Regions from separate parts of the Vibrio fluvialis genome, predicted to be linked through region 2. Evidence: riboswitches for the same ligand, from Rfam matches in the RefSeq annotation. Region 2 holds a riboswitch; the other holds the start of a gene.
What was found. A riboswitch is a leader RNA that binds a small molecule or an ion and turns the genes downstream of it on or off. The one in region 2 is predicted to bind thiamine pyrophosphate.

Region 1: another riboswitch for thiamine pyrophosphate. It lies ahead of thiC (phosphomethylpyrimidine synthase ThiC); the one in region 2 lies ahead of thiD (bifunctional hydroxymethylpyrimidine kinase/phosphomethylpyrimidine kinase).

What each region holds. Positions count from the first base shown of each region.
Region 1 covers NZ_UHIP01000001.1:3,015,990-3,020,670, forward strand. Annotated here, with positions in the region: gene DYA43_RS14245 (multicopper oxidase family protein) at 1-1,281, shown strand, start outside; gene crcB (fluoride efflux transporter CrcB) at 1,421-1,804, shown strand; TPP riboswitch at 1,856-1,954, shown strand; gene thiC (phosphomethylpyrimidine synthase ThiC) at 2,065-4,014, shown strand; gene DYA43_RS14260 (thiamine phosphate synthase) at 4,018-4,681, shown strand, end outside.
Region 2 covers NZ_UHIP01000001.1:1,066,816-1,071,496, forward strand. Annotated here, with positions in the region: gene thiE (thiamine phosphate synthase) at 40-687, opposite strand; gene thiM (hydroxyethylthiazole kinase) at 684-1,490, opposite strand; gene thiD (bifunctional hydroxymethylpyrimidine kinase/phosphomethylpyrimidine kinase) at 1,487-2,341, opposite strand; TPP riboswitch at 2,470-2,588, opposite strand; gene DYA43_RS05165 (ABC transporter ATP-binding protein) at 2,674-4,056, opposite strand; gene DYA43_RS05170 (ABC transporter permease) at 4,053-4,681, opposite strand, start outside.

The DNA.
Region 1 (4,681 bases), 1.9 Mb from region 2:
GAATATGTTTATCAGTTGACGGCTGAGCCGGCACAAGCATCGCTGGTTCCGGGTTACTCTACATCAGTTCTGGGCTTCAACGGTTCTATTCCGGCTCCTACGATACGTTGCCGCCAGGGGCGGAAGGTGACGATTCACTTCACCAATAAGCTGGATGAGCCGACCACGATACACTGGCATGGCCTGCGTATTCCTGTCGCGATGGATGGGGTTCCTTTCCTTAGTCAACCTCCTATCATGCCCGGTGAGAGCTTTACTTACGAGTTTACACCACCGGATGCCGGGACCTTTTGGTATCACCCGCATATGAACAGCGTCAAACAGCTTGGAATGGGCTTGGTTGGTCTGATCATCGTTGAAGAAACTGAACCTGTTGTATTTGATGAAGAGCATGCGCTCATGCTTAAACACTGGCATCTTGATAAAAAAGGCCAATGGAAGGATTTAATGATCCCTCGTTACAGTGCACGTATGGGTACACCAGGTGAATGGGGTACGGTCAATGGTAAGCACAATCCGCAGTACACAATTAAACAGAATGCGACGGTGAGAGCTCGCATCGCCAACGTGGATAACACTATTACCTATCCGATCGCTGTTGAAGGTGTTGACGCTTGGGTGATTGCTATTGATGGCAACCCGATCGAAACACCATATCAGCTAACACAGCATAAGATAGGCCCGGGAATGCGTTTGGATATCGCCTTTATCGCGCCAAAAGCTGGCGATAAGGTTTATGTGCGTCAAATGAAGGGTAAGTTTGCCTTTCCTCTGTGCGAATTCCTCAGTGAGGAGTCCTGGCTCGCGAGTGATAAATCTATCCCATCGCTGCCGTTAAATCCTATTGCACCCGTGAAGCTCTATCAGGCGCAGGAAATCGACTTTGTGTTTGAATGGGAAGGAGCCGTGACTCCTGCGGATAAGAGTGGCCATGCTGTGCCGAATTTTTGGCTGGTCAATAAACGGGCTTGGGAAGGTATGAGTGCTGGCCATATTCCAGAGCCATTGGCAAAGCTGGAGTTGGGGAAAACCTATATTTTCAATCTGCGTAATGTTACTCAGTATCACCATCCTATCCATCTGCATGGCCACACTTTTACCGTGCTTGAACTTGATGGAAAAACGCTGGAAAAGCCATTCCATACCGATACCGTATTGCTGGGTAAAAATGGCAGTGCCAAAGCGGCGTTTGTCGCTGACAACCCAGGTCGATGGATGTATCACTGTCATGTTATTGAGCATATGAAAACGGGCTTGATGGGCTTTATCGAAGTTGCTTGAATAAGTGACTCCTGTAACGTTTGTATTTATCCTCACTTTGGCAGGCTAATTGCTGTTATTGAAAACTATTTTTTTACTCGTTGTGGCTCATTTTTAGACGGTGAGCCATTACAATGATTGCAACAAATTGGGAGGGTACATGGGGCAGTTGGCAATTTTAGGTTTGATTGCAATCGGTGGAGCAATTGGTGCTTGCTCACGCTATTTGGTCTCTGAATGGTGTGTGACGCTATTTGGGCGCAGTTTTCCATACGGTACGTTGACCGTTAACATCGTCGGTTCTTTTATCATGGGACTCTTAATCGCAGCCTTTGAGAATGAATGGTTAGCTCCTTATCCTTGGCGTCAGATTGTCGGTCTGGGATTCCTTGGTGCGTTAACGACGTTTTCAACGTTCTCGATGGATAACGTACTTCTTATGCAACAAGGTGCTTTTTTTAAGATGGGGCTTAACGTACTGCTCAATGTACTGTTGAGTATTTCTGCTGCCTGGGTTGCGTATCAATGGTTGATTCGAGGCTGATTAAAAACTCTACTTTTCTGCTTGTTTAGCGAAATGACTTCTCTATAATGACTTCACTTGTCGGAGTGCCATAAGGCTGAGACCGTTTATTCGGGATCCGTTGAACCTGATCAGGTTAGAACCTGCGAAGGGAACAAGAGAAGACAATCTCTGGCGATCTGTGGATCGTCGTATCTTCAGTTCCAAGATCTGTCTGATCACCTCTTGTCGCATCTTTCCGCCAAGCATTTATCCCTAAAATCCTAATAAAGGAAAATGCTATGTCGAATCGCAAACAAGCGAGACTGGAAGCCAAACAGTTTATTGAAACCCTCTCGGTACAGCCGTACCCAAATTCAAAGAAAACCTACCTGACTGGTTCGCGCGATGATATCCGCGTGCCAATGCGCGAAATCTCTCTCGCCGATAGCCTGATTGGCGGCACAAAGGAAGCGCCCGTTTACGAACCGAATGAACCAGTGTGCGTGTATGACACTTCTGGTGTGTACACTGATCCTGATTACACCATCGACCTCTATCAGGGGCTGCCTAAGCTGCGTGAACAGTGGGTTATGGAGCGTGAGGATACCGAAGTTCTCGCGGGAATGAGCTCGGAGTACGCACGTGAGCGTCTGGCTGACCATACACTGGATGAACTGCGTTACGGTAACCTGCCAATCATTCGCCGTGCTAAGGCGGGCCGCCGCGTGACTCAGCTTCACTACGCGCGTCAGGGAATGATCACTCCAGAAATGGAATACATTGCGCTGCGCGAAAACATGGGCCGTCGTCGTTACCAAGACGAGCAGTTGAACCGTCAACATCCGGGACAAAACTTTGGTGCCAACCTGCCAAAAGACATTACACCCGAATTTGTTCGTCAGGAGGTCGCCGAAGGTCGCGCAATCATTCCATGCAACATCAACCATCCTGAATCGGAACCGATGATTATCGGTCGCAACTTCTTAGTGAAGGTGAATGCGAACATCGGTAACTCCTCAGTGAGTTCGTCAATTGAAGAGGAAGTTGAAAAACTGGTTTGGGCAACCCGTTGGGGCGGCGATACCGTAATGGATCTGTCGACCGGGCGTAATATCCACGAAACGCGTGAATGGATTCTGCGCAATAGCCCCGTGCCGATTGGTACGGTACCCATGTATCAAGCATTGGAAAAAGTGAATGGTATTGCCGAGAACCTGACCTGGGAAGTGATGCGCGATACGTTGTTGGAACAGGCAGAGCAGGGTGTGGATTACTTCACCATTCACGCCGGCCTGCTGCTGCGCTACGTGCCGATGACTGCGAAGCGAGTGACGGGTATTGTTTCACGCGGCGGTTCTATTATCGCTAAATGGTGTCTGGCTCATCATCAAGAAAACTTCCTTTACACTCACTTCCGTGAAATCTGCGAGATTTGTGCGAAGTATGACGTGGCACTGTCGCTGGGCGATGGCCTGCGTCCGGGTTCGATTGCTGATGCTAACGATGAAGCGCAGTTTGCCGAATTGAGAACATTGGGCGAACTGACTAAAGTGGCGTGGGAATACGATGTGCAGGTGATGATTGAAGGCCCAGGGCACGTGCCAATGCACATGATTAAAGCCAACATGGATGAGCAGCTGGAACATTGCCATGAAGCACCATTCTACACTTTAGGCCCATTAACTACCGATGTTGCTCCGGGTTATGACCACATCACTTCCGGCATTGGTGCCGCGATGATCGGTTGGTTTGGTTGTGCCATGCTGTGCTACGTGACACCTAAAGAGCACTTAGGGTTGCCGAATAAGGAAGATGTAAAAACCGGGCTTATCACCTACAAGCTCGCTGCCCATGCGGCTGACTTGGCCAAAGGGCATCCTGGCGCGCAGATTCGCGACAACGCGCTGTCTAAAGCGCGCTTTGAATTCCGCTGGGAAGACCAGTTTAACCTGTCGCTGGATCCGGTGACTGCGCGTGCGTTCCACGATGAAACGTTGCCGCAGGAGTCAGGCAAGGTCGCGCATTTCTGTTCGATGTGTGGTCCGAAATTCTGTTCGATGAAAATCTCGCAGGAAGTGCGCCGCACGTACGCCAACACCGACATGGCCACCGGCGAACAAGCCATTCAGGTCAAGATGCTCGACGATCCGCTCGAAGGCATGCGCCAGAAGTCTCAGGAGTTCTTAGCCTCAGGATCCGAACTTTATCACCCAGCGGTTGCGTCTGCAGAGACAGTGACTGAGGAATAAATTGTGAAATTACTTATCCCATCTCAGTGTATTGAACTGACGGGAGAAGTGCAGCGGGTGCTATTGCTCGCCGAACAACAGGGCTTTGCGATTGGACATATCGAGTTGGGCGTGAGCCCAACTCCTTATTTGCAACTTGTTGGCGACACGACTCTCAGTTTGTCCTGTAATTGGTTTACTCACGTTCAACCTGATGCGGATTGGGTGCTGCACTATGGTGCTGCGGCCAAAGATTTGCCTGCCATTCACGTGCATGATGGTTGGATTTTTATTGGCGAAGAGCCGCACCAAGGCCGTGTTATTGATCGTTGGCAACATTCAGACGAAGTCCGTCGCCTGCTTCAGGTTAAAACGCTGGAACCTGCCGACTGTTGGCGTCATTTAGCATGGGTGCTGGCGTGCTTGAGTCTTGATTTCCCTATCGAAGATGCTTTGGTTTTGAGTCGAGCAGCCTTGAATGTTTCACGTGAAACATGGCCATGCGACTACCGACACTTTCCTCAACCACAAACCCAAGCCAACCTTTCCGCTTTTCCAACCCTGACTCCGGAATCACTGGGTGTTTACCCGGTGGTGGATGATGTCCGCTGGATCGCGCAGCTATTACCGCTGGGTATCACCACCATTCAACTGCGCATCAAAGACCCGCATCAAACCGACTTGGAAC
Region 2 (4,681 bases):
CGGACAGGCGTCAACAGCCGCGCAGCTTGTTGTGGTCATTCAATAATTTCGAACAAGCGAAGCCGGGCGATTTTGTTCGATCAGCAAACGCAGATCGCGAGCGGCCTGTTGTGGGTCAGGCGCATGACTGATGGCCGACACCAACGCGATGCCGTGCACGCCAGTTTGAGCGACAGCCCCGATATTGCTGGTATTCAAGCCGCCAATCGCCACCATGGGCAAACGGCTGCGTGCCATCGCCCAGTTCAGACCATCCAGCCCCCAATGCTTGACGGTATTGGTTTTGGTTGGCGTGGCGAAAATCGCACTGAGCCCGAGATAATCGACCGGAAGCGACTGCGCTTGTTCAAATTGTTGCTCGTTTTCGACTGACAGGCCAATCAGCTTATCTGGGCCGAGCAGCTGGCGCGCCAGCGTGGCGGGCATGTCGCTCTGACCCAGATGTACGCCGTCGGCATCCACGGCCAAGGCCACGTCAACGCGGTCATTGATGATCAGGGGGACGCCGCTGCCGCTCAGCACCGCTTTCACCGCCGCCGCGCGTTCGATAAAAGTCCGCACGTCGCCCTGTTTTTCGCGTACTTGAACCAGCGAAACGCCGCCTGCGATCGCTTGTTTGACCACATGGCACAGGGTGCTCAGATCTTGCTGGTCATCGGTGACCAAATAGAGTGTGTAGGGAGTCATGCCATCGCCTCGCTGACGTCTTCAAAACGCAGTAGTTGCAGCAGCGTTGCTTCATCGAGTTGATGCAACGCATCGAGCAGTTCCATTTGCAGACTACCCGGGCCTTTGGCGCGGCGTGCAGCCAGTTCACCAGCCACCCCCATGATTGCGGCGGCCGTTAAGCCCGTCAGATCGCCTGCAGCGGCACAGGCACCCGTAAGCGCGCTCAGGCTGCACCCCATGCCAGTCACCAGCGGCATCAACTTGTCGCCATTGCTGAGCTGGCACACGTGCGAATCGGTGACGATGAAATCCTGCGGACCGGAAATCACCACATTGGCTTGATAGCGATTCACCAAGGCTTTGGCGGCAGCAATGGCGCTGTGGCTGGAATCGCGCGCGTCGACGCCTTGGCCTTGTGCCGCTTCGCCGGCCATGGCCATCACTTCCGATGCGTTGGCGCGAATGATGAGCGTATCGGCTTTGGCCGCCAGATTGCGCGATGCATCGGTGCGCAGGCGACTTGCGCCGCAGCCCACCGGATCCAGCACCACGGGTTTGTGGTTGCGGTTGGCCGCTTCAATCGCGTATTCCATGCGTGCCAGCCAGATTTCATCCAACGTGCCAATGTTGATCACCAGCGCGCCGGCAAACTGCATCAGTTCGTCCATTTCCTGACGGGAATGCGCCATGATGGGTGAGGCGCCCGCAGCCAGCAACGCGTTGGCGCTGTTATTCATCACGACATAGTTGGTGATATTCACCACCAGCGGTTTGGTGGCACGCAGAGTGCGGAAGGTATCGGCGATCAATAGTGTATTCATGCGATCTCCTGGGCGGAAGTAGGTTGAGCATTCAAAGCAAAGAAATGGTGAACCGGGCCATGGCCGCGGCCAATATCCAGTTCATCGGCATGGGCGATGGCTTGCGAAATGTAGGTTTTCGCCAATTGAATCGCGTCAGTCAGTGCAACGCCTTGGGCCAGATATGAAGCAATCGCCGAAGAGAGCGTGCAGCCGGTGCCGTGCGTATTGCGTGTGGCAACTCGCTCGGCGCGAAAAGTGTGGTGATCGCCAGCGCGGATGAGCCAGTCATCGCTGTGGGTGGCCGACGCCAAATGACCGCCTTTGAGCAGCACCGCTTGGCAAGGCAGCGCACGCAGCGCAGCGAACTGTGCGGCCAGATCCGATTCAGTTTCGGCCAGCGGCAGGCCGGTCAGCGCGGCGGCTTCCGGCAAGTTGGGGGTGATCACGGTCGCCAGCGGCAGCAGCTCGGTTTTGAGGCTGCTGATCGCCTCGGTTTCCAGCAGCAAATCACCGCTGGTGGAAACCATGACCGGATCGAGCACCACAAACTGAGGCTGATACTGGCGCAGTTTACCCGCGACCGCTTGGATGATGGCGCTGTCAGCCAACATGCCGATTTTGACGGCGACGACGTTGAGGTCGCTGAACACGGCGTCCAGTTGACTTTCAACGTGAGCAATCGGAATGGGCAGAATGGCAGACACGCCAAGCGTATTTTGCGACGTAATGGCGGTGATCGCGCTGCACGCAAAGCTGCCGGTGGCAGAAATGGCTTTGATATCAGCTTGAATGCCCGCACCGCCGCCGCTGTCTGAGCCGGCAATAGTGAGAACGATAGGGGTGTTACATTGAATGTCTGATTGAGGCATTTGGGCTCCTAATCTCCGACAATCAGGAACCGGTTTAGCACAGTGGAAGTCAACCGCTGGTGGCTAAACGGCTGCCGGGCTGGCAGCCATACGCTTGGTGATAGTGCCACTTTTCAAAGCGGGAGCATCGCGAAACGTAAATAGTTCCCTACGTCAGTGCTAACTGAATCAGGTTCTACGGGTCTCGCGCCGCTGCCGCAGGGCAGTGGGGGGCGATCTCAGCCTTGTGGCTCCCCGACTATAGGCGTCGATGATAGCAGATGTGTGGCGCTCGGAGCTAGGTTCGTGTGACATTGCCGCTGAACGTGCAGGAATCAGCGGCAACGGGCAGGTTAGAGGCGAATGATGTGGTGACAGGTTTTCTCCAGTGCCACTTTGTCGTGGCTGATCAGCACCAGCGCGCAGCCCATTTCCTGCGTCAATGTGGTCATCAATTGCAATGTGCTGGCGGCCGTCACGGGATCGAGGCGTGAGGTGGGCTCATCGGCAATCAAGAGTTTGGGTTTCATCAGCAACGCGCGCAAAATTGCAAAGCGTTGCAGTTCGCCGCCGGACACTTGAGTCACTTTTCGTCCCAGCAGCTGCATCGACAATTTGAGCTTGGCCATCAGCGGCTCAATGCGGGTTGGGTCGATGGTGTGGCGTTGACACAAATCGCTCAGCAGCGTGTGCAGCGTTGCACTTTTCGGCAGCGCACTTGGCGGATCCTGATACAGCTTGAGCACATCGCCTGTCGCAAACGGTGTGGTGTGCCGCAACGTGCCGCCGGTGGCGCGTTTTAGGCCGACCAGAATGTCCGCCAGCGTGGATTTTCCACATCCGCTGTCTCCGCTGATGCCCAGAATTTCGCCCTGCGCAATGGAAAAATTGAGCTGCTCAAACAGCGTGCGATCGCCGTAATGCATACTCAGGTTTTCTACGTGCAGCACCGGCTCACCAACTGTCGGTAGCGATACGCTTGGCCAGAAACGTGGGTCCGCGGCGATCAGCGCTTTGGCGTAGTCCGATTGTGGCGCGCTCATCACTTGTTGCGCAGGCCCTCGCTCTTGCACCACGCCTTTTTTCATCACGATGATTTCGCCGCCCAATTGCTGCGCGACTTCAATGTCGTGCGTGATGGTCAGCACCGCGCCGCGCTGTTTATGGCTCAGCAACTGCGCGATGATTTGGTCGCGGCGGCTGACGTCCAGGCCTTTGGTTGGCTCATCGGCAATCAGCAGTTCACCACCGGCTTGGGTCGCGCACAAATAGGCCACGCGCTGCGCCATCCCGCCGGATAATTGATGCGGGAATTTCGCCATGTCGTCACCCAGTTCAACGCCCTGAAATGCCGCGTGGGTATGGGTGTGCGCTTGCGCGGGATCGCCATTGACCATCTCGTGCACTTCGCGCACCTGTTCGCCCACCGCCATCAATGGGCTTAGCGCGTACCACGGTTCTTGTGGCAAAACGGCCAGCTTTTTTCCCCACAGCTGTTGGCGAGCGTCGTGGCTGAGGTCGCGCTGCGTGTCGCCAAATAGCGTCACGTCGCCTTGCATGGTCAGCGTTTCCGGCAAGGTGCCGATAATGGCGTTGGCCATCAGGCTTTTACCCGAGCCGGTTTCGCCCAAAATCGTGACCGCTTCACCGCGACGAAGCTCAAATGACAGCGGCTCAACCAAGGTTTGCTCACCGGCTTGAATCGATAACTGCTCGACGTTCAATAACACACTCATGCCTGCTTCCCTCGCGCCAACAGGTGAAAACTCATCACTAAGAAAAACACCACCACAATCGGTTGAACCAGCACCCACGGCGCCTGTTGGTAATAGCGGAACAGCTCTACCATCATCAAACCGAGTTCGGCCGCAGGCGGCTTAAGGCCGACGTACAAAAAGCCAATGGAGGCCAGCGCCAGAATCGCGTTGCCAGCGCCAAAGCAGCCGAGGGTAAACAGGTCGGTGCGCAGCTCCGGCCACAGGTGGCGTTTGAACTGATACCAAACGCCAAAACCGTACAAACGCGAGGCTTCGATTTCGGGTGAGTGCAACAAGCTCAAAGTACGGCTGCGCACGACGCGGAAATATTCCACCCACAATATCAACGAGATGGCGAGATAGAGGATCAAAAACGACCCCGGCACCATGGCGCCAAACAGCAGCACCAGAATCAGCCCCGGCATGGCGAGTAACATATTGACCAACCACGAGAGCGATTTATCCCACCAGCCGCCTTTCCAAGCGGCGGTCACGCCGGCCAGCAAACCCAAAGCGGCCGAGGTGACCACGCTCACTACCGCCATCAGCAGGGAGGTGCTCACGGCGCTCGCTAAGCGGGCGTAGTTGCTGCGGCCATAATGAT